4 regions of the Rhizobium sp. HT1-10 genome follow, and region 1 is predicted to be linked to each of the others. Evidence: predicted binding sites of a transcription regulator. Region 1 holds the regulator's gene; each other region holds the start of a gene.

Region 1 (4,914 bases):
CGCCATTTCGGGGCTGAACATGGCGCTGTCAGCCGGTATCTTCTATGTCGGGCTGCGGCATGGGCTGAGCCTCTTCCCCCGCCTGGCGCAGGCCTGGCCGACCAAGAAGATCGCCGCCATCGGCGCACTGGCAACGGTGACCGCCTACTACTTCATTTCGGGTTTCGGCGTCTCGGCCGAGCGCGCCTTCATCATGATGGCGATCATGCTGGTCGCTGTGCTGTTCGACCGGCCGTCCTTTAGCCTGCGCAACGTCGCGCTATCGGCGATCGCCATCCTCATTCTCTCGCCCTCCCAGATCCTCGGCCCGAGCTTTCAGATGTCCTATGCGGCCACGATTGCGCTTGTCTCCGGCTATTCACTCTGGAAGCGGCGGCCGGCCCGCGAGCGCCGCTTCGCCGCGTTCCGGCCGCCCATGCCGGTGCGCTTCATCGGCCGCTTCTTTGCCGGCATCGCCACGACGTCCTTCATCGGCGGTGCTTCGACCGCCATCTTCTCGATCGAACATTTTCATCGCTTGGCGACCTATGGCTTGGTCGCCAATCTTGCGGCCATGCCGATTGTCTCGTTCCTCGTCATGCCCGTCGGCATGATCGCGATGCTACTGATGCCCTTCGGCTTCGATGGAATCTTCTGGGTTGTCACCGGATGGGGACTTGATCTCGTCATGGACATCGCCCGTACCGTCGCCAGCTGGGGCGGAAATGTGCCATTTGCGCGACTGCCGTTCTGGCTGTTTCCGACCATCATTGTCGGCTTCCTGCTGATGACCCTGCTGCGCACCGCGCTGCGCCACGCCGGAGCGGTGTTGATAGCAGCCTCGGTCCTTGCTGCAGCTGTCATGCCGCCGAAGCCAATGTCCGAACTCTTGATTTCGGAAGATGGCGAACTGGTTGCATTGCTGCAGGACGGGCGTTTGGAGCCGAACCGCGAGCGTCCGCCTGACTTCATCTACCAGCAATGGCTGAAGGCGCTGCCGATCTCAGGAGAAACACCGCCGAAGATGCTGGCGCCGGATCAATCGACCCCCGCCCGTGCGCCGCGCGGAAGCCCGCGGACACGCCTCGACGGCCAACAGCAAAAGATCCTGCGGACGGCCATGGAAACCGCACTGGAGAGTGTGGCGGACGGCGGCTTTGCCTGTCACGCAAGGGATTGGTGTGTCGCCATGCTCGCCAACGGGCAGATCGTCTCGACAATTTCCGATGCCGCCTATCTCGGGCCGGCCTGCGATACCGCCGATATCGTCGTCACCCCCATAAAACTGCGGACCCAAAGCTGCCGCTCCGGCGGGACGCTCTATACCGGCGCGTCCCTGCGCAAATCGGGATCGGTCGAAATCGACCTTGCGCCCGACAGGCCACGCGTCCTGCCTGCATTCACCAGCTTAAACCGTCCATGGGAGCGCCATCGCGCCTATGACTGGCGCAAGGCGTCCTACTCGGATGCTTCGGCAACGTCACCGGTCAGTGATAGCGGCGAATAAGCCCCACCAGCCGGCCCTGGATCTTGACCCGGTCAGGTCCGAAGATGCGCGTCTCATAGGCCGGATTGGCCGCCTCGAGCGCAATCGATGCGCCCTTGCGGCGAAACCGCTTCAGCGTCGCTTCCTCGTCGTCGACCAGGGCAACGATGATGTCGCCTGGGCTTGCGGTGCTGGCATTGCGGATGATGACCGTATCGCCATCGAAGATGCCGGCTTCGATCATCGAATCGCCGCGCACTTCGAGCGCATAGTGCTCACCGGCGCCGACCATGTCAGACGGCACCATGATGTCATGGGTGTTGTTCTGGATGGCGGCAATCGGCACACCGGCCGCGATCCGCCCCATCACCGGCAGCGATACCGATCCGCTGCGATCCTCGGCCACCGGCTTTGGCGGCGTCGATGCAGGCTGTGTCTTGCCAAGGCTGCCCTCGATGACGCTCGGCGAGAAGCCGCGTCGCGGCTGCAGGCTGGCATTGTAGGCATCGGGTAGTTTGATGACCTCGATCGCCCTTGCCCTGTTCGGCAGGCGGCGTATGAAGCCGCGCTCTTCCAGTGCCGTGATCAGTCGGTGGATGCCGGACTTGGAGGCGAGGTCGAGCGCATCCTTCATCTCGTCGAAGGAGGGAGGGACACCGGATTCCTTCATTCGTTCATGAATGAAGAGAAGCAGTTCCTGTTGCTTGCGCGTCAACATTGATTTTCGAGCTCCAAGTGCGAAACAAAGCCAGAACAGACACTATATGTTCCATATGTGTTCCGCAAGGGACTAAATTTCGGTGAAGAGGTTGGAAATCGCATCATTTTGCCCGATCATCGGGCAGTCGGCTGCGAAGTCTTGCCGCCAGGGGGACATGCCTATGACAGCTGCCTATCCGATCGATCATCTGGTGCTACCGACCTGCGACCTCGCATCGGTGCGGGAGCGTCTCGGAAAGCTGGGGTTCACGGTCGCCGCAGAGGCCCGTCACCCCTTCGGCACCGAAAATGCCTGCGTTTTCTTTGCCGACAAGACCTATCTCGAGCCGCTTGCGGTCGCCAGTCTCTCGGAATGCGAAGATACGGCCGTTGATGGCAATGTGTTCACGGCCCGGGACCAGGCTTTCCGCTTCCGGGTTGGAGATGACGGCTTCTCGGCGATGGTATTCGGGACCGAGGATGCAGAGGCCGACGACAACCGCTTTCGGGCAATGGCGCTGTCGGCCGGCCAGATGCTGGAATTCAGCCGGCCGATGCGGATGCCCGATGGGAGCGAATCGGTGGCCGGCTTTCGTCTTGCCTTCGCCGCCGATCTGCGCGCGCCCGACTTCTTCGCCTTTACCTGTCAGCGCATCAATCCCTTGCCGTCTGACCGCGCGGTCCTGGAGCAGCATGCCAACGGGGTCGTCGGCATCTCTCGCGTGGTGCTGTCGGCGCGCGATCCGTCGGCATTTTCGGACTTTGTCAGCGAAGTGGCGCGGGGCGCCGCATTGCCTCCGCATTCCTTCGGCACCACTGTCGAGGCGGCGAACGGGCGGATCGACATCTTGAACGAGGAGGGTATGCAGGCCTTTTACGAGACGGGTACGGGAGGCGCCGACGCGGGCCTTTTCGGACGAGCGATCGTCTTTGCGGTGCTTGATCTTTCCGTGACAGAGGCGCATTTGGCTGCTAACGGCGTGACCTACACGCGCAAGAGCAACACTATCTTGGTGAAGTCGGCTCCCGGGCAGGGGGCATTGTTCGCCTTCGAGGAGACAGCATGAGCCATCCGACAAATTCAGACGTGGTCGCCGGCGAAGGTCCCGGCAAGGTCGTCTTTTCCAACAGCAAGCGCCTGTCGCTGATCGCCGGTCCCTGCCAGATGGAGAGCCGCGACCATGCCTTCACGATGGCCGGTAAGCTCAAGGAGCTGTGTGCTTCGCTCGGCATCGGTCTCGTCTACAAGTCGTCCTTCGACAAGGCCAACCGTACGTCGCTCTCCGCCCAGCGCGGCCTGGGACTGGAGGCGGCGCTCGAGATCTTCGCCGACCTGAAGAAAGAATATGGCTTTCCTGTTCTCACCGACATCCATACGGAAGAGCAGTGCGCCATCGTTGCCAAGACCGTGGATGTCCTGCAGATCCCGGCCTTCCTGTCGCGCCAGACCGATCTTCTTGTTGCCGCCGCCAAGACCGGCAGGATCATCAATGTCAAGAAGGGCCAGTTCCTTGCGCCCTGGGACATGAAGAACGTGCTCGCCAAGCTCAACGACAGCGGCAACCCGAACATCCTGCTCTGCGAACGAGGCGCCTCCTTCGGCTACAACACGCTTGTGTCCGACATGCGCTCGCTGCCGATCATGGCGGCGATGGGCGCCCCTGTGATCTTCGACGCGACTCACTCCGTGCAGCAGCCGGGTGGGCAGGGTGGCTCGTCCGGCGGCCAGCGCGAATTCGTCGAGACCCTTGCACGCGCGGCTGTTGCCGTTGGCGTGGCCGGCGTTTTTGTCGAGACTCATGAAGACCCCGACCACGCACCATCGGATGGCCCGAACATGGTCCATCTCAAGGACATGCCGCGGCTTCTCGAAAAGCTGTTGGCTTTCGACGCCATCGCCAAGGCCTGACATCCTGAGGAGAGCGTTCAACAGGCTGACATGAACCTAGTTTAGTCGGCCTTAACGCTCCCTCATTCGAAGCGCGTGGGTACCATTGTAATTTCCACGCCTTCGATTAAGAGATTTCAATCGATTTATAACCAGCGAGCAGGAACCAGCCATGACCGCAATTACCGACATTATCGCCCGCGAGATTCTCGACAGCCGCGGCAATCCGACCGTTGAAGTCGATGTCTACCTGGAAGATGGCAGCATGGGCCGCGCTGCCGTCCCATCGGGCGCCTCGACCGGTGCTCACGAAGCCGTCGAACTGCGCGACGGTGGCAAGCGCTACCACGGCAAGGGCGTCGAGAAGGCCGTCGAAGCCGTCGACACCGAAATCTTCGAAGCCATCGGCGGCCTCGACGCCGAGAACCAGATCCTGATCGACAACCTGATGATGGAGCTGGACGGCACCCCCAACAAGTCCCGCCTCGGCGCCAACGCCATTCTCGGCGTGTCGCTCGCCGTGGCCAAGGCCGCTGCCCAGAGCGCCGACCTGCCGCTCTACCGCTATGTCGGCGGCGCCTATGCCAGCCTGCTGCCGGTTCCGATGATGAACATCATCAACGGCGGCGCCCATGCCGACAATCCGATCGATTTCCAGGAATTCATGATCATGCCTGTCGGCGCCGAAACCTTCAGCGACGCGGTTCGCATGGGTTCGGAAGTCTTCCACGTTCTGAAGAAGGAACTGTCGGCCCAGGGTCACAACACCAACGTCGGTGACGAAGGCGGTTTCGCACCGGGCCTGAAGAGCGCGCCTGAAGCCCTCGACTTCATCATGAAGTCGATCGAAAAGGCCGGCTAC
Region 2 (4,914 bases), on a different contig from region 1:
ACGGCCCGACCGACGTCAGCCCACCTTGGTCTTGGCCGCCTTGGTGAACTTCTTGATGACCATTTCGCGCTTCAGCCGCGAGATATAGTCGATGAACAGCACGCCGTTCAGATGGTCGATCTCGTGCTGCAGGCAGGTGGCGAGGAGGCCGTCGGCCTTGACCGTCTGCTTGACGCCGTCGACATCGAAATACTCGACGGTAACCTCTGCCGGGCGCTCGACCTCGGCATAGTAGTCGGGGATCGACAGGCAACCCTCTTCGTAGACCGAGCGCTCGTCCGACGAGGCGACGACTTCCGGGTTGATGAACACCAGGGGCGTCTTTTCCTCGCCCTCGCGCGAAACATCGATGACCAGCATGCGCCGGTCGACGCCGACCTGCACGGCGGCGAGGCCGATGCCGGGCGCGTCATACATCGTGTCGAGCATATCCGATGCCAGCCGCTTGGTTTCGGCATCGAAGCGCTCGAAGGGCTTCGAAACTACGCGCAGCAGCGGATCGGGGAGAATGATGAGAGGCTTGATCGTCATAAAGTCTCCCATAACCCATCTTTGTTTGGTAGGGAATTATGAAGATGGCCGCAAAACGGGTTTTTTGCGGCCATTTTTCACGACATCGGTGAAGGCTGATCAGGCAGCGCGGCGTTTCGTGGCCTGAACGTGCCCGCTGCGGATATCCGCCTGCGTCCGGAAGCCACTGAGCAACGCCACAAGGGTATCCGCCTCGTTGCGCAGGTGCCGGGTCTCGGCCGAGGTGCGCTCCACCATCGCCGAATTCTGCTGGGTGATGGTGTCCATGTTGCGCACGGCAGCGCTGACCTCGGCCACCCCGATCGCCTGGTCCTTGGCCGCCGCGGCGATGTCGCCGACGAACTTGTTGACGCCGTCGATCCGGCTGATCATGTCCGCAAGGGCGACACCGGTGCTGGAGACGATGCTGACGCCGGCATTGACCTGGGTCGAGCTCTGCGAGATCAGGTCCTTGATCTCCTTGGCGGCGCTGGCCGAGCGCTGCGCCAGTTGCCGCACTTCCTGCGCCACCACTGCAAAGCCCTTTCCGGCATCGCCGGCACGAGCTGCCTCGACGCCTGCGTTGAGGGCCAGAAGATTCGTCTGGAAGGCGATTTCATCGATGACGCCGATGATCTTGGAGATTTCCGTCGAGGATTTCTCGATCTCGGCCATGGCGGCAACTGCGCTGTCGACCAGATCGCCGGAGCTCTTGGCCTGCTGCTGGGTTTCGCCGACCGCAACCGAAGCCCGGGCCGCGTTGGATGCCGTCTGGCCGACGCTGACTGCCAGCTGTTGCAGAGCCGCCGAACTTTCCTCGACACCGGCCGCCTGCTGGGCGGTGCGCATGGAGAGATCATCGGTCGCCTTCGACATCATGTCGGTGCCACTCAGGATGCCTTCAGAGGTGGTGCGGACAGAGCTGATCGAATGGCGCAGGGCGGAAACCGCATTGTTGTAGTCGCTTCCCATCTGCTGGAAAGCGCCCGGGAGATTTTCCGGCAGCGCCGACTCCAAGTCGCCTTTCGACAATGCCTCAAGGGCACGACGCAGATGCTCGATGGCAACCTTCTGGTCGGCTTCGGTGCGGACGCGATCCTGCTCCATCGCCTGGCGCCTTTCCTCCAGCTCGGCGAGGTAGACCGAAATCGAGTAGTCCATGTCGAGGAAGGTCGCCTTGACGACGGCCGACAGCTTGTTGGACAAGGTCCGTGAATGGCGTCGGCCGAAGCGCGAGGGCCAGTGCTTCTCGAGAATGCCATGCGTCAATTCGGTCAGCACCAGCGCGTAGCCGCCGATATACCAGCTCGGCTCGAGGCCAATCCGGGCATGGGTCTTGCCGACGGCGGTGACACCGGCCACGTAGCTGGCATCGAATTCGCCGTTCGAGAGGTGGCCCCAATGGCTCTCCTGTCGCGCCTTGGCACTGTCCATGTGTGATTTGTCGCGGAAGAAGTGGGCGATGGCCGGTGTCTTGCCCATCTTGGAATAGAGCTTGTCGAGCGCGCCGCCCAGAAGCTCAGACAGGGTCGGGCGCAGCTCGCGGAGCGTTGCGCGCGTCGCCTGGTCGATCTCGATGAAGTCCAGGCGTTGTTCGAGGGTGGAGGCGGCGGGCGCAGATGTCATCGTCGATCTCGATTTAACAGAGGTCACCGCACTTTAGACGCGCGGCATCGGAAGGCTGGCAACTAGACTTCTCCTATTTGCATTGACCTTCCGTTAACGCTGCCGCCCAGTTTTCGTCCAATTCGATCGCGTTATCTCGTTCACGTTTTGATCTAGCTTTTGGCCGCGCCGACGGTATAGTCCTGCGATCGCTTCACAAAACCAGGATGCCATGTCGATTTCCCTTTTCGGTTACGCCTTCGAAGCCGTGCATCTGCTGTCAGCGGCCGTTGGGCTGCTGTTGCTGCTTGTCGTGTTGCTGTTGATCCGCAATGCGTCTGGCCGCCGCAATGACGAGGAGGCGGATGACCGGGCCACGGAAGCAGAACGGCGGATGGCGGAGATGCTGCGGCTGCAGGCCGAAATGCAGGGCCGGCTGGCGACCATGACCGAGGTGTTCGGCAGCCGCCAGGCGGAATTCAACCAGGCGGTCAACCAGCGGCTGGACGGCATGTCCCACCGGGTGACCAGCACCCTCAACGAGCAGACCAAATCGACGCACGAGAACCTGCAGAAGCTGCAGGAAAGGCTCGGCGTGATCGATGCGGCGCAGACCAACATCCAGTCGCTGGCAAAGGACGTCGTCGGGCTGCAGGCGATCCTCTCCAACAAGCAGACGCGCGGCGCATTCGGCCAGGCGCGCATGGAGACGATCGTGGCGGATGGCCTCCCCTTCGGCGCCTATGCCTTCCAGCACACCCTGTCCAACGGTTCGCGACCGGACTGCATCATCCACATGCCGAACGGGCTGCCGCCGCTGGTCGTCGATGCCAAGTTTCCGCTGGAGGCCTGGAACGCCATACGTGCTGCCGCGAGCCCCGAGATGGTGCGCATCGCCGGCCAGCAGTTTCGCCGCGACATGGAGGTTCATATCCGCGATATCGCCGACAAATACCTGATCCAGGGAGAGACGCAGGACACCGCCTTCCTGTTCGTGCCCTCGGAATCAATCTTTGCCGAGATCCATGAAAAGTTCGAGGGCATCGTCCAGAAGGCGCACCGGTCGCAGATCGTCATCGTCTCGCCGTCGCTGCTGATGCTGTCGATCCAGGTGATCCAGTCGGTGCTGAAGGACCAGCGTATGCGCGAGCAGGCGCATCTCATCCAGGGTGAAGTGTCGCTATTGACGGGCGATCTTGCCCGGCTCGACGAGCGCGTGGGAAAGCTGCAGGGGCATTTCGCCGCCGCCCAGAAGGATGTCGAGATGATCGCCACCTCGTCCGACAAGCTGTCGCGGCGCGGCCAGAAGATCGAGGCGCTGGATCTGGCCGAACCGGCGGAACCGGCCCGGCCGGCGGTTGAGCCGGCGCGCAGCGTCGAAAGCCGCACCGGACTTCTCAAGCTCAGGGTGGTTGACGAGGAGTGACCGCTTCGGCAGTGTCGCGCCGACCTTTCAGCAACGCGGACTCATTGCCATGATCACAGTCTTCGGCTCCATCAACATGGACCTCATCGCCACCACCGACCGACTGCCGAAGCCGGGCGAGACCGTTGCCGGCAACGGCTTTTCAACGGCTGCCGGCGGCAAGGGCGCCAACCAGGCGCTGGCCGCAAAGCGGGCCGGCGCTTCGGTGCGGATGGCGGGCGCTGTCGGCACCGATACCTTTGCCGAACCGGCACTCGCGCTTCTCGCCGAAGCTGGCACCGATCTTGGCGCTGTCCGGCATGTCGCAGGCCCTACCGGCACGGCGCTGATCCTCGTGGGTGGCGACGGCGAGAACGTCATCGTCGTCGTGCCCGGCGCCAATGGCACGGTCACCGCGGAAGATGCGACTGCCACAGTCGCGGCTCTCGGCCAGGGCGATACCCTGATGCTGCAGCTGGAGGTGCCGGGCGATGCGGTCGAGACCGCGCTCAGTGCCGCAAAGGCTGCCGGCATCCGCACAATCCTCAACCTTGCGCCGCTGACGGCCGATGCCGCCCGCCTCGGCCGCATGGCCGATATCGTCATCGCCAACGAAACCGAATTCGAGCTGCTCGCCGGCCAGGACGGAATGACGGCAGTCGAGCGGGAGGCGTCGCTGGTGCGCCTGCACACGGAAACGGGGCAGACGCTGATCGTCACGCTTGGCGGCGACGGCGTCATTGCCATCCGCGACGGTGCGATTTCGCGCGCTAGCGGGCTCGTCATCGAACCCGTCGACACGGTCGGCGCCGGCGATACCTTCTGTGGCTACTTCGCTGCCAGCCTCGACGCCGGACTCGACTTCGACGCTGCTCTGCGCAGGGCGGCCGTTGCCGGCTCGCTTGCCTGCCTTTCGGCCGGTGCACAACCGTCGATCCCACTGGCAGCAGCGGTGGCGGCTGAAATCTGAACGTGTTGAGAGCCGCATTATGAACGGGAAGCGTCGCTTTCCGTTCAGGCCGTGGAAAACATGGCCTTCGTCGCAAAAGATTCATGTGCAGTTAATGATTTTTTCGTCGTTCTCTCGGCATGATTGTGCTCGCCACGCTAGATTGGCCTGCGGCGGCGCTCACCCGACGCCCCATGACAGGGCCTCACACGCTAACCTTGCAACCGGATAATGGTCATCCGTGCATCGTTCTCGAGGCAAGCATGTCCCTTTTTCGTCCAAAATCGCTCGCCGCGAAGCTGATCCTCGTCACTGGCATCGCTATCGCATTGGTACTCTTCATTTCCAATTTTCTGTTGATTTCGCAAACCCGTGACCGCGTCGAGATCCTGACGATGGACCAGGCGAACAGCGAGGCTAAATCCATTTCCAATGAGGTGGCGGG
Region 3 (4,914 bases), on a different contig from region 1:
TTATGCTGAAGAAGCCGCGCCGGCATCAGGCGAAGTGCATACGGAAACGGGTGTGGCTCCGGCCCATCACGCGTCATTCCCGCCCTTTGACCCCAAGACTTTTCCGTCCGCGCTGCTTTGGCTGGTGATTACCTTCGCCACCTTCTACATCGTCATGCAGAAGGTCCTCGTTCCGCGCGTCGGCGGCATTCTGGAAAGCCGGCATGCACGGATCGCCCAGGACGTCGAGGAAGCCGCGCGCCTGAAGGCCGAGGCGGACGCTGCCGTCGCGACCTATGAACGCGAACTGGCCGAAGCCCGTGCCAAGTCGAATGCGATCGGGGCGGCTGCCCGTGCCGATGCCAAGGCAAAGGCGGAAGCCGAGCGTCGCGCCATCGAGGCGAGCCTTTCCGAAAAGATCAAGGCTGCCGAAGTTCGGATCGCCGAGATCAAGGCCAAGGCCTTTGCCGACGTCGGCGCCGTCGCCGAAGAGGCAGCGACCGTTGTCGTCGAGCAGTTGATCGGCACCCAGGCTTCGCAGGCGGACATTGCCACGGCCGTGGCCAACGCCAAGCAGGAGGGTTAAGCCATGGAATTCCATCTCGACGAAACCTTCTTCGCCCTCGTTGGCCTGATCCTCTTCATCGGCGTTATCGTCTACATGAAGGTGCCGGGCATGATGGCGAAGTCGCTCGACGAGCGCGCCGACCAGATCCGCAACGATCTGTCGGAAGCCAAGCGCCTGCGCGAAGAGGCCCAGCACCTGCTGGCCGAATACCAGCGCAAGCGCAAGGAAGCCGAAGTCGAAGCGGCCAACATCGTCGCCGCAGCAGCCCGCGAAGCCGAGCTGCTGACCGCTGAAGCCAAGAAGAAGACGGAAGAGTTCGTCGTCCGGCGCACTGCGATTTCCGAGCAGAAGATCAAGCAGGCAGAACTGGACGCCATCAAGGAGGTCCGTTCTACCGCCGTCGATCTGGCTATCGCTGCTTCGCAGGCGGTCATCGCCGGCAAGGCAGATGCCGGCATTCAGGCGAGACTGTTCCAGGAAGCGCTTGGCGAAGTGAAGGCCAAGCTCAACTAGCAGCAGGCATATATTAGTGGAGAAGGCCGGGCATTGTCCCGGCCTTTTGCGTTAAGGCAGGTCTTCGACGACCTCGTCCTTGCGCATCGGTCGGAAGCTCATCCGATGGAGGCGACAAGGACCGACCCGCTCGATGCTGCTCCGGTGGACAGCGGTGGCATAGCCCGCATGGGCGGCAAAGCCATAGGCTGGAAAGACAAGGCCGGCCCGCACCATCATCCGGTCACGTGTGACCTTGGCGAGAATGGAGGCGGCGGCGATCGACAGGGAGCGCGAATCGCCCTTGACGACGGCCTTGCCGGGGCAGGGGAGACCGGGCGGCACGTCGAGACCATCCGTCAGCACGAAGCTTGCCGGGATGGCGAGGCCGCACACGGCGCGGCGCATGGCGTCGAGGCTCGCCTTGCGGATATCGGTGGCATCGATGCGTCCGGCGCTGGAAGAAGCGATCGAGACAATGGCCGTGGCGATGATCGTATCGAATAGTTCTTCGCGCCGTGCTGCCGACAACTGTTTCGAGTCGTTGAGGCCCTCGGGAATATTGTCCGGATCGAGGATGACCGCAGCAGCCACCACAGGCCCCGCGAGCGGGCCCCGCCCGGCTTCATCCGTGCCGGCGACCGGCCAATGGCCAGCCTTGCGCGCAGAGAGTTCCAGGGTGAAATCGGGGACGATCGGACCTTCTTCGAAGAGCCGAGGAGAATCGGGTGGCGTGCGACGTGTCATGCGGCTGACCCTCGCACGCCAACCCGATTTCCTGCAAGTCCCCCGGCTCAGGGCGGTGAGCCGGGGGACATCCGTCGCACAGGTAGGGCTACCCGTCCGCCGGAATGGTCAAATCAGAGCAGCGACAATTGCACGCCGCTGCCGTCAGGCGGCACGAACAGATCGCTGCGCAGCTGGATGCTGCGGCGGGTAAGCCCGAGGCGTTTCGTCGCCATCTCGAAGCGGCGACTGATCTGCCAGGCATAGGGCCCCGCACCCTTCATCCGCTTGCCGAAATCCGCGTCGTAATCCTTGCCGCCGCGCATCTCCCGTACCAGCGACATGACGTGGCGGTAGCGATCCGGATAATTTTGCAGCAGCCAGTCGCGGAACAGCGGGCTGACTTCGAGAGGCAGACGCAGCATGACGTAGCCGGCCTCCAGCGCACCCGCGGCCTTGGCCGAATCGAGGATCCGCTCGAGCTCGTGGTCGTTGAGTGCCGGGATCATCGGCGCTACCATTACCGATGTCGGGATGCCGGCTTCGGACAGTGCCCGGATCGCCTCCAGCCGGCGTGACGGCGTCGAGGCGCGTGGCTCCATTGTGCGTGCGAGCTTGCGGTCGAGCGTCGTCACCGAGAGTGAGACCCGTACCAGCTTCTTCTCAGCCAATTCCGTCAGAATATCGAGGTCGCGCAGCACCATGGCGGATTTGGTGACGATCGAGACCGGATGGTTGGCCCTGTTCAGTACCTCGAGGATCTGGCGCATGATCCGCCATTCCTTTTCGATCGGCTGGTAGGGGTCGGTGTTGGTGCCGATGGCAATGACCTTCGGTTCATAGCCGGGCTTGGCCAGCTCGCGTTCGAGCAGCTTTGGGGCGTCCGGCTTGGCAAAAAGCTTTGCCTCGAAATCGAGACCGGCGGAGAGGCCCATATAGGCATGCGTCGGGCGGGCGAAGCAGTAGATGCAGCCATGTTCGCAGCCGCGATAGGGATTGATCGAGCGGTCGAAGGGGATGTCCGGCGAGGTGTTGCGGCTGATCGCCGTGCGCGCCTTCTCGATCTGGACTTCGGTCTTGAACGGCGGCAGGTCTTCCAGCGACTGCCAGCCGTCGTCGATGCTCTCCCGGCTGGATGGCTCGAACCGGCCGCCGGGGTTCAATCCGGCACCGCGCCCACGCCGCCGATCGACGTCGATCCGAAGACCGGACGAAACGATCAGTGCATCAGCCATATCTGCCGTGTTGGCAGGCGCGAATGCGGCCTGCCCTGCAAGGGACTGTTGGTTCATCGGTGGCTCCAGCGGCGGGAAATGCACCTGCATCCTGCGTCTAACCTTGACTAAATTCCTAACCGGAAGATGGGAACAATGCAAGAACAAAATGTGGAAAACTCGCACTGGCAATCGATTGTGCACCGCTCTATAAATGGGCGATGTTGACAGTCATTATCGAATGCCGGGACCAGGAACCCGAATTGGCCCAGACCCTTGCGGCGCTCGTATCGGGGGCTATCGAGGGGCTCGTATGCGACGTCGTGGTCCTCGATCACGGCTCGCGCGACGGCACATCGCGGGTTGCTGATGCAGCCGGATGCCGCTTTTATTCCGAGTGGGACATCCGCGAGATCTTGGGTTCGGCGCGTGGCGAGTGGCTGCTGCTGGTGGAGCCCGGTTCCCGGCCCCAGTCCGGCTGGATCGACGAAATCGGTGAGTACATGGCGTTGAACACGCTACCGGCGCGCTTTACCGCCTCACGCGGCTACAGGCGGCCGCTGATGCAGCGGCTGCGCCGGATGTTTTCGCCGCTCGAATTCGGCTTTCTGATCTCCAAGGTTGAGGCGATGGCTGTTGCCAAAAGCGGCATGGCCCTGGCGGAATTCACCAGGGGTCGGAAGCCCAAAAGACTGGCGAGCGAGATGATCCCTTCCTGGGTGGCGGCGCGCGCGGTGCGCTGAGACCCCCGATGCGCGTCTCCGACTGGCTCTCTAGGCCGTCTGAGCGCCACGCTTCAGATGTTCGTCCAGCCGCGGCATGATCTCGATGAAATTGCAGGGCATGTGACGATAGTCCAGCTGCGCCTTCAGAATGCCGTCCCAGGCGTCCTTGCAGGCCCCGGGTGAGCCTGGCAGCACAAAGATGAAGGTGGCGTTAGCGACCCCCGCCGTCGCCCGCGACTGGATCGTCGATGTGCCGATCTTGTCGTAGGAAATCCGGTGAAACACGGCGGAAAAGCCCTCCATGCGCTTCTCGAACAGAGGCTCCAGCGCATCCGGCGTGACGTCGCGGCCGGTAAAGCCGGTGCCGCCGGTGGTGATCACGACATCGACCGTCGGGTCCCTGGTCCAGTTCTCGACGATCGCCCGGATCTGCGCCTTGTCATCCGGAACGATGGCACGCGCAACGAGGCGATGCCCCGCCTCGGCGATGCGGCCCGCCAGGGTATCGCCCGATTTGTCGTCCCCGGATGTCCGCGTGTCGGAGACGGTGAGCACAGCGATGCCGACGGGAACGAAGGGGCGCTCTTGGCTGATGCCTGCCATTATAGATCTCCTGCAGTTGTTGTCGTTGCCTGAAAATACCAGTCCGGCCTCTTCAGGCGAAGCGAAGTTGCGGCGGCCTCGGCGGCCCTCAGATCATCGAACAGCGCAAAGCAGGTCGCGCCCGAGCCGGACATTCTGACAAGCCTCGGTTCCTGTTCCGCCAGAAGCGTCGATAGCGCACCGATCTCGCCACAAAGCGCTCGTGCCGGTGGCTCCAGATCGTTGCGCAAGCTGCCGATCAGCGAAATCCAGTCCTCGGCGCTGCCGCGCCTGGATGGTTGGAAATCGAAACAAGGATTGGTCTTGTCCTGCAGGCGCCGAAAGACTGCCGGCGTCGAGACACCGACGAGGGGATTGCCGAGAACGATACCGAAGGACGGGAAGGCCGGCAGCAAGGCGATGTCCTCGCCGATCCCGCGTGCGATCAGCGGCCGGCTGTAGAGGCACATCGGTACGTCGGCGCCGAGTTGCAGTGCCAGTCCTTTGAGTGCCTCCGGTGTCAGGCTGACATCCCAAAGCCGCATCAGTCCCCGCAGCGCTGCGGCGGCATCGGCAGAGCCGCCGCCGATCCCGGACGCGACCGGCAGGTTCTTTTCAAGGTGGATGC
Region 4 (4,914 bases), on a different contig from region 1:
CGCCCGAGATTTCCTCCCAGACGGTCTTCGAACCATCCAGCGCGTCGCGGCTCTGGTCTACATAGCCGAGATGCACGGTGTCGCCGATGCGAACCGAACCGGCATCCGGCTGTTCCTGGCCGGTGATCATCTTGAACAGCGTCGTCTTGCCGGCGCCGTTGGGGCCGATGATGCCGACGATGCCACCCGGCGGCAGCTTGATCGACAGGTCGTTGATCAGCGTCCGGCCTTCGAAGCCCTTGGTGATCCCTTCCATCTCGATGACCACCTGACCCAGGCGTTCCGAGACCGGAATGATGATCTGCGCGTCGCCAGGACGCTGCTTTTCGGCCGCATCGACCAGCTGCTCGTAGGACTTGATTCGGGCCTTTGACTTGGCCTGACGCGCCTTCGGGCTGGAGGCGATCCATTCCTGTTCGCGGCTGATGGCCTTCTGGCGGCCGGCGTCTTCGCGCGCTTCCTGCTGCATGCGCTTGGCTTTCGCCGTCAGGTAGGCAGAGTAGTTGCCCTCATAGGGAATACCGCGGCCGCGGTCGAGTTCGAGGATCCAGCCGGTGACGTTGTCGAGGAAGTAGCGATCGTGGGTGATCATCATCACGGCGCCCGGATAGGCTCGCAGGTGCTTTTCCAGCCAGGCGATGGTCTCGGCGTCCAGATGGTTGGTCGGTTCGTCGAGGAGCAGAAGATCAGGCTGCGACAAGAGCAGGCGGCAGAGCGCGATACGACGACGCTCACCACCCGACAGCAAAGTGACGTCGGATTCCTTCGGCGGGCAGCGAAGAGCCTCCATCGCCATCTCGACCTGCTGCTCGAGGTCCCAGAGATTTTGGCTGTCGATGATGTCCTGGAGCTTGGCGCCTTCGTCGGCGGTCTCGTCGGAATAGTTCATCATCAATTCGTTGTAGCGCTCGAGCACGGCAGTCTTGTCGGCAACGCCGACCATGACGTTCTCGAAGGCCGTCTTGGTCTCGTCGAGATGCGGCTCCTGCTCGAGATAGCCGACGGTGGCGCCTTCGGCGAGCCAGGCCTCCCCGGTGAATTCCTTGTCCTGGCCGGCGATGATGCGCAGCACGGTCGACTTACCCGCACCGTTCGGACCGAGGATACCGATCTTGGCATCCGGGTAGAACGACAGGTTGACGTTTTCGAGGATCTTCTTCGCACCGTAGGCCTTGTTGAGGCCTGACATGTGATAGATGAACTGACGTGCCATTGCTGGGCTTCTCCTAGGCGCAAGAGATTGGGGTTTGTGCCGCTATGTAAGGGAAAGCACGCCGCGCGGCAACGCCGAAACCGGCCCGGACCCTGATTTGTCCAGGCACTCCCCGTCACATCGCACAAAAATCGGAGCCACCATCGCAATCAGGCCGCTCGCCTGTTGCCAATCCAGCGACCCAGTCGCGGTCGCGCTCAGGCCGCCAGTTAGTGCGTGACGGCCTGCACCAGCCCCTCGTCGCAACCAAAGTCCGTGCTGCCGGCGCCCTGGATCAGCTTGGCGAGCCGTGGTCCGCTTGTTGATGGCGAGACTGCGTCTTGCGAGAGGCCAATGGTCAACTCGGAAATCACCCGCACACTTCCGGCGCGGCGGCAGCTCATCTTGACGCGGGCACTGGCGCCTTCGCCGAAGCTCTTGTCGAAGGCCGCCTTGATCCGTCCGGCATCCAGCGTCTTGCCGACGTTCTCGGCAAACAAGGCGCCGACAGCTGAAGCATTCAATTCGTCGATCAACGATACAGCCGTGCCGAAATAGGCCTCGGCGGTGAGCTTGGTGCAGGTTCCGTGCTTCAGCCACTCGTGGCGCTCGAGACCGGACTGGGTGCCCGGCATCGCCTTGTCGAGAGCTGCCTTGGTCGGCGCCGAAAGCTCAACCGCGGGAAGGCTGTCCCAGCCATGGCTGCGATCGGCCTGCTGCAATTCATCCGACACGCCGCAATAGTTCTGCCGCATTGGCCAGAGGCCGTGCAGCGACAGGCGCGTCGCATCGAAACTCGCAGCTGTTTCGCTCCGGCATTCCGCTTTCTTCGCATTGGTGGCGCAGAAGGCCGGCTCCCAGCTGGCAGCAAGGATGAACCGCGTCTGCCCGTCCCTCGCCTGCGCTATCGATCCCAACAACACCGGGAGACACATCAATGCAGACAGAAGCCACAACGACCGAAATTGCATGACCCACCCCCATCAATAAGAACATTTGAAGAACAAATAAGCAGATCGTCAGGCGTCCCGCAAGCCATAATCGCGGGTTTTGGCGCATATTTCTGTGCGCTGCATTGAAGTTGCATTGCAAAGGCTTGCGCATTGCCTTTTGTTGCCGCCAACGCAAGGAAATCCCATGTTCGAAGAGATCAGGCGTCTTCAAAGCCCCACCGGCGCCACGCTGGCCTACCGCCAACAGGCCGCATCGGACCGGCCACGCGGAATTCTCCTGGTACTGCATGGGCTTGCCGAGCATTCGGGCCGATACCGGCGTTTCGCCGAGGCGATGGCCCTGCGCGGCTATCACGTCTACGCCCATGACCACCGGGGCCATGGCCGGACCAAGGCGCCGGACGCGCCGCTCGGCCAGTTTTCCCGTCGCGACGGCGTCGCCCGCGTCCTGGAGGACGTGCTTGCCATGCGCAGCCTGGCGACGTCGGCCCATCCGGGCCTGCCGGTCATTCTCTTCGGCCATTCGATGGGAGGGCTGATCAGCCTCAATGCGGCCATCGCCTATCCGACGCTGTTTGACGCCGTCGCCGTCTGGAACGCCAATTTCCGGCCTGGCCTTGCCGGACGTGCGGGACAACTGATCCTGGGGATCGAGCGCATGCTGAAGGGTTCGGACGTGCCGAGCGCCCTGCTGCCGCGGCTGACGTTCGGCGCCTGGGGACAGTCTATCCCCAATCACCGAACCCCATTCGACTGGCTGTCGACCGATCCGGCCGAAGTCGATGCCTATATGGAAGATCCTTTGTCGGGCTTCGATGCCTGCGTTTCGCAGTGGCGAGATCTGCTGGCGATGAGCTATGCGGGAGCCGAGCAGAGCCGGCTTGCACGCCTGCGACGCGACATCCCGATCCATCTGGTCGGCGGCGGCAAGGACCCGGCGACAGACCTCGGCAAAGCCGTGGAATGGCTGGCAAAGCGTTTGAAACACTTCGGCTTTTCGCATATCACCTGCAAACTCTACCAGGAGATGCGGCACGAGACGCTGCATGAAATCGATGCCGCCCGTGCCATGGCAGACTTTGCCGACTGGTGCGACCGCGCATTGCAGAAGGCCTGACGCCCGAGGATATCGATGCAGAGCTTGAAAGATGCCCCCGCCTCGAGGCACCAGGCGGAACTGACCATGGGCCTCGCCTTGATGTTTGTGTCCGTGCTGATGTCGCCGCTCATCGACATCTTCTCGAAGCTTGCGGCCGTCACCGTTCCACCGATCGAAGTCACCGCCGCGCGCTTTGCCTTCCAATGCCTGTTCGCCCTGCCGATCGTCTTCTGGAAGCGCAATTGGGTGACCGGCACATGGCGGCAAGCCGGCCTCCATGCCATCCGCGGCGGGCTGCTGGCGCTGTCGATGATCTCCTTCGTCACCACGCTGCAAGTCATGGAGGTGGCCGATGCCATCGCCATCTTCTTCGTCGAGCCGATCATCCTGACGATCCTCAGCAGCATATTCCTGAAGGAGACGATCGGCTGGCGGCGCTACACCGCCTGCGCCGTCGGCTTCGGCGGGGCGTTGCTGATCATCCAGCCGAGCTTCCAGCAGGTCGGCGTCGTCGCCCTCTTGCCTGTGGTCACCGCTTTTTGCGTTGCCATCCACGTCATGCTGACGCGGATCGTGGCTCTGCGGGAGGAGGCCTGGTCGATGCAGCTGAAGACGGGCCTCTGGGGCCTGCTGTTCAGTCTGCTCGCCATGGAGATAGGCAGGCGTCTGGGCGCATCGTCCTTCGTGCCCGTCATCCCGAGCCCCGTCGCGATGCTGCACCTGCTCGGCGTTGGCGTCGGTGCCGCTGTTTCCGGCATCCTGTCCGTCCATGCCTATCGCGCCGTCAAAGCCTCGACGCTGGCGCCGCTGCAGTACTTCGAGATCGTCTCGGCGACGTTGTTCGGCTGGCTGGTGTTCGACAATTTCCCCGATCTCCTGAAATGGGTTGGCATCGTCATCATCATCGCCTCCGGCCTCTACATCCTTTGGCGTGAGCGGCGCTTTGCATCCAAGCCCGTATCCGATACATCTCAAGCGCTCCGCGCACCCTGATCGAGAGCTGTAAGGCCATGACTGACCAACAGACGAAAAAGCCACCCCTCGCCGGCATCCGCGTCATCGAGCTTGCCCGGGTCCTCGCCGGCCCCTGGGCCGGGCAGATGCTGGCCGACCTCGGCGCCGACGTCATCAAGGTGGAAAATCCGGATGGCGGCGATGACACGCGCCAATGGGGTCCGCCCTTCGTCGAGGGGAAGGACGGGCAAAACCTGTCCGCCGCCTACTATCATTCCACCAATCGCGGCAAGCGTTCCATTGTTGCCGACCTAAAGACGCCTGAAGGCCAGGATCTGGTGCGCAGGCTGGCGATGAGCGCCGATGTGCTGATCGAGAATTTCAAGCTTGGCGGCCTCGTCAAGTACGGGCTCGACTACGAGAGCCTACGCAAGCTCAATCCGAAGCTGGTCTATTGCTCGATCACCGGCTTCGGCCAGACCGGCCCCTACGCGAATTTCGCCGGCTACGACTACATCGTCCAGGGCATGTCCGGCTTCATGTCGATCACGGGCGAGCCGGACGGACAGCCGATGAAGGCTGGCGTCGCCATCGCCGACATCTTCACCGGCATCTACGCCGTCTCGGCCATCGAGGCCGCCTTGATCCACGCCCTCAAATCCGGAGAGGGCCAACTGGTCGACATGGCACTTCTCGACGTCCAGGCGGCGGTGCTC

What was found. The regulator LexA, encoded in region 1, represses DNA repair genes until DNA is damaged. The targets are predictions, from matches to a motif close to TGTTCNNNNTGTGTTCNG.
Region 2: the regulator LexA is predicted to act here: its motif matches at 2,274-2,291, upstream of VH564_RS13990 (DNA recombination protein RmuC).
Region 3: the regulator LexA is predicted to act here: its motif matches at 3,129-3,146, upstream of VH564_RS01460 (PA0069 family radical SAM protein).
Region 4: the regulator LexA is predicted to act here: its motif matches at 2,181-2,198, upstream of VH564_RS10470 (ribonuclease T2 family protein).

The regions. Positions count from the first base shown of each region.
Region 1 covers NZ_JBCEBQ010000008.1:163,546-168,459, reverse strand. The annotation lists gene VH564_RS19525 (ComEC/Rec2 family competence protein) at 1-1,486, shown strand, start outside; gene lexA (transcriptional repressor LexA) at 1,467-2,183, opposite strand; gene VH564_RS19515 (VOC family protein) at 2,347-3,231, shown strand; gene kdsA (3-deoxy-8-phosphooctulonate synthase) at 3,228-4,073, shown strand; gene eno (phosphopyruvate hydratase) at 4,225-4,914, shown strand, end outside.
Region 2 covers NZ_JBCEBQ010000004.1:504,918-509,831, reverse strand. The annotation lists gene def (peptide deformylase) at 16-531, opposite strand; gene VH564_RS13995 (methyl-accepting chemotaxis protein) at 631-2,136, opposite strand; gene VH564_RS13990 (DNA recombination protein RmuC) at 2,348-3,541, shown strand; gene VH564_RS13985 (ribokinase) at 3,591-4,490, shown strand; gene VH564_RS13980 (methyl-accepting chemotaxis protein) at 4,733-4,914, shown strand, end outside.
Region 3 covers NZ_JBCEBQ010000001.1:299,272-304,185, forward strand. The annotation lists gene VH564_RS01445 (F0F1 ATP synthase subunit B) at 1-565, shown strand, start outside; gene VH564_RS01450 (F0F1 ATP synthase subunit B) at 569-1,060, shown strand; gene VH564_RS01455 (ribonuclease HII) at 1,112-1,786, opposite strand; gene VH564_RS01460 (PA0069 family radical SAM protein) at 1,900-3,057, opposite strand; gene VH564_RS01465 (glycosyl transferase) at 3,201-3,722, shown strand; gene moaB (molybdenum cofactor biosynthesis protein B) at 3,753-4,307, opposite strand; gene VH564_RS01475 (4-(cytidine 5'-diphospho)-2-C-methyl-D-erythritol kinase) at 4,307-4,914, opposite strand, start outside.
Region 4 covers NZ_JBCEBQ010000003.1:383,702-388,615, reverse strand. The annotation lists gene ettA (energy-dependent translational throttle protein EttA) at 1-1,213, opposite strand, end outside; gene VH564_RS10470 (ribonuclease T2 family protein) at 1,423-2,163, opposite strand; gene VH564_RS10465 (alpha/beta fold hydrolase) at 2,330-3,262, shown strand; gene VH564_RS10460 (DMT family transporter) at 3,278-4,237, shown strand; gene VH564_RS10455 (CaiB/BaiF CoA transferase family protein) at 4,255-4,914, shown strand, end outside.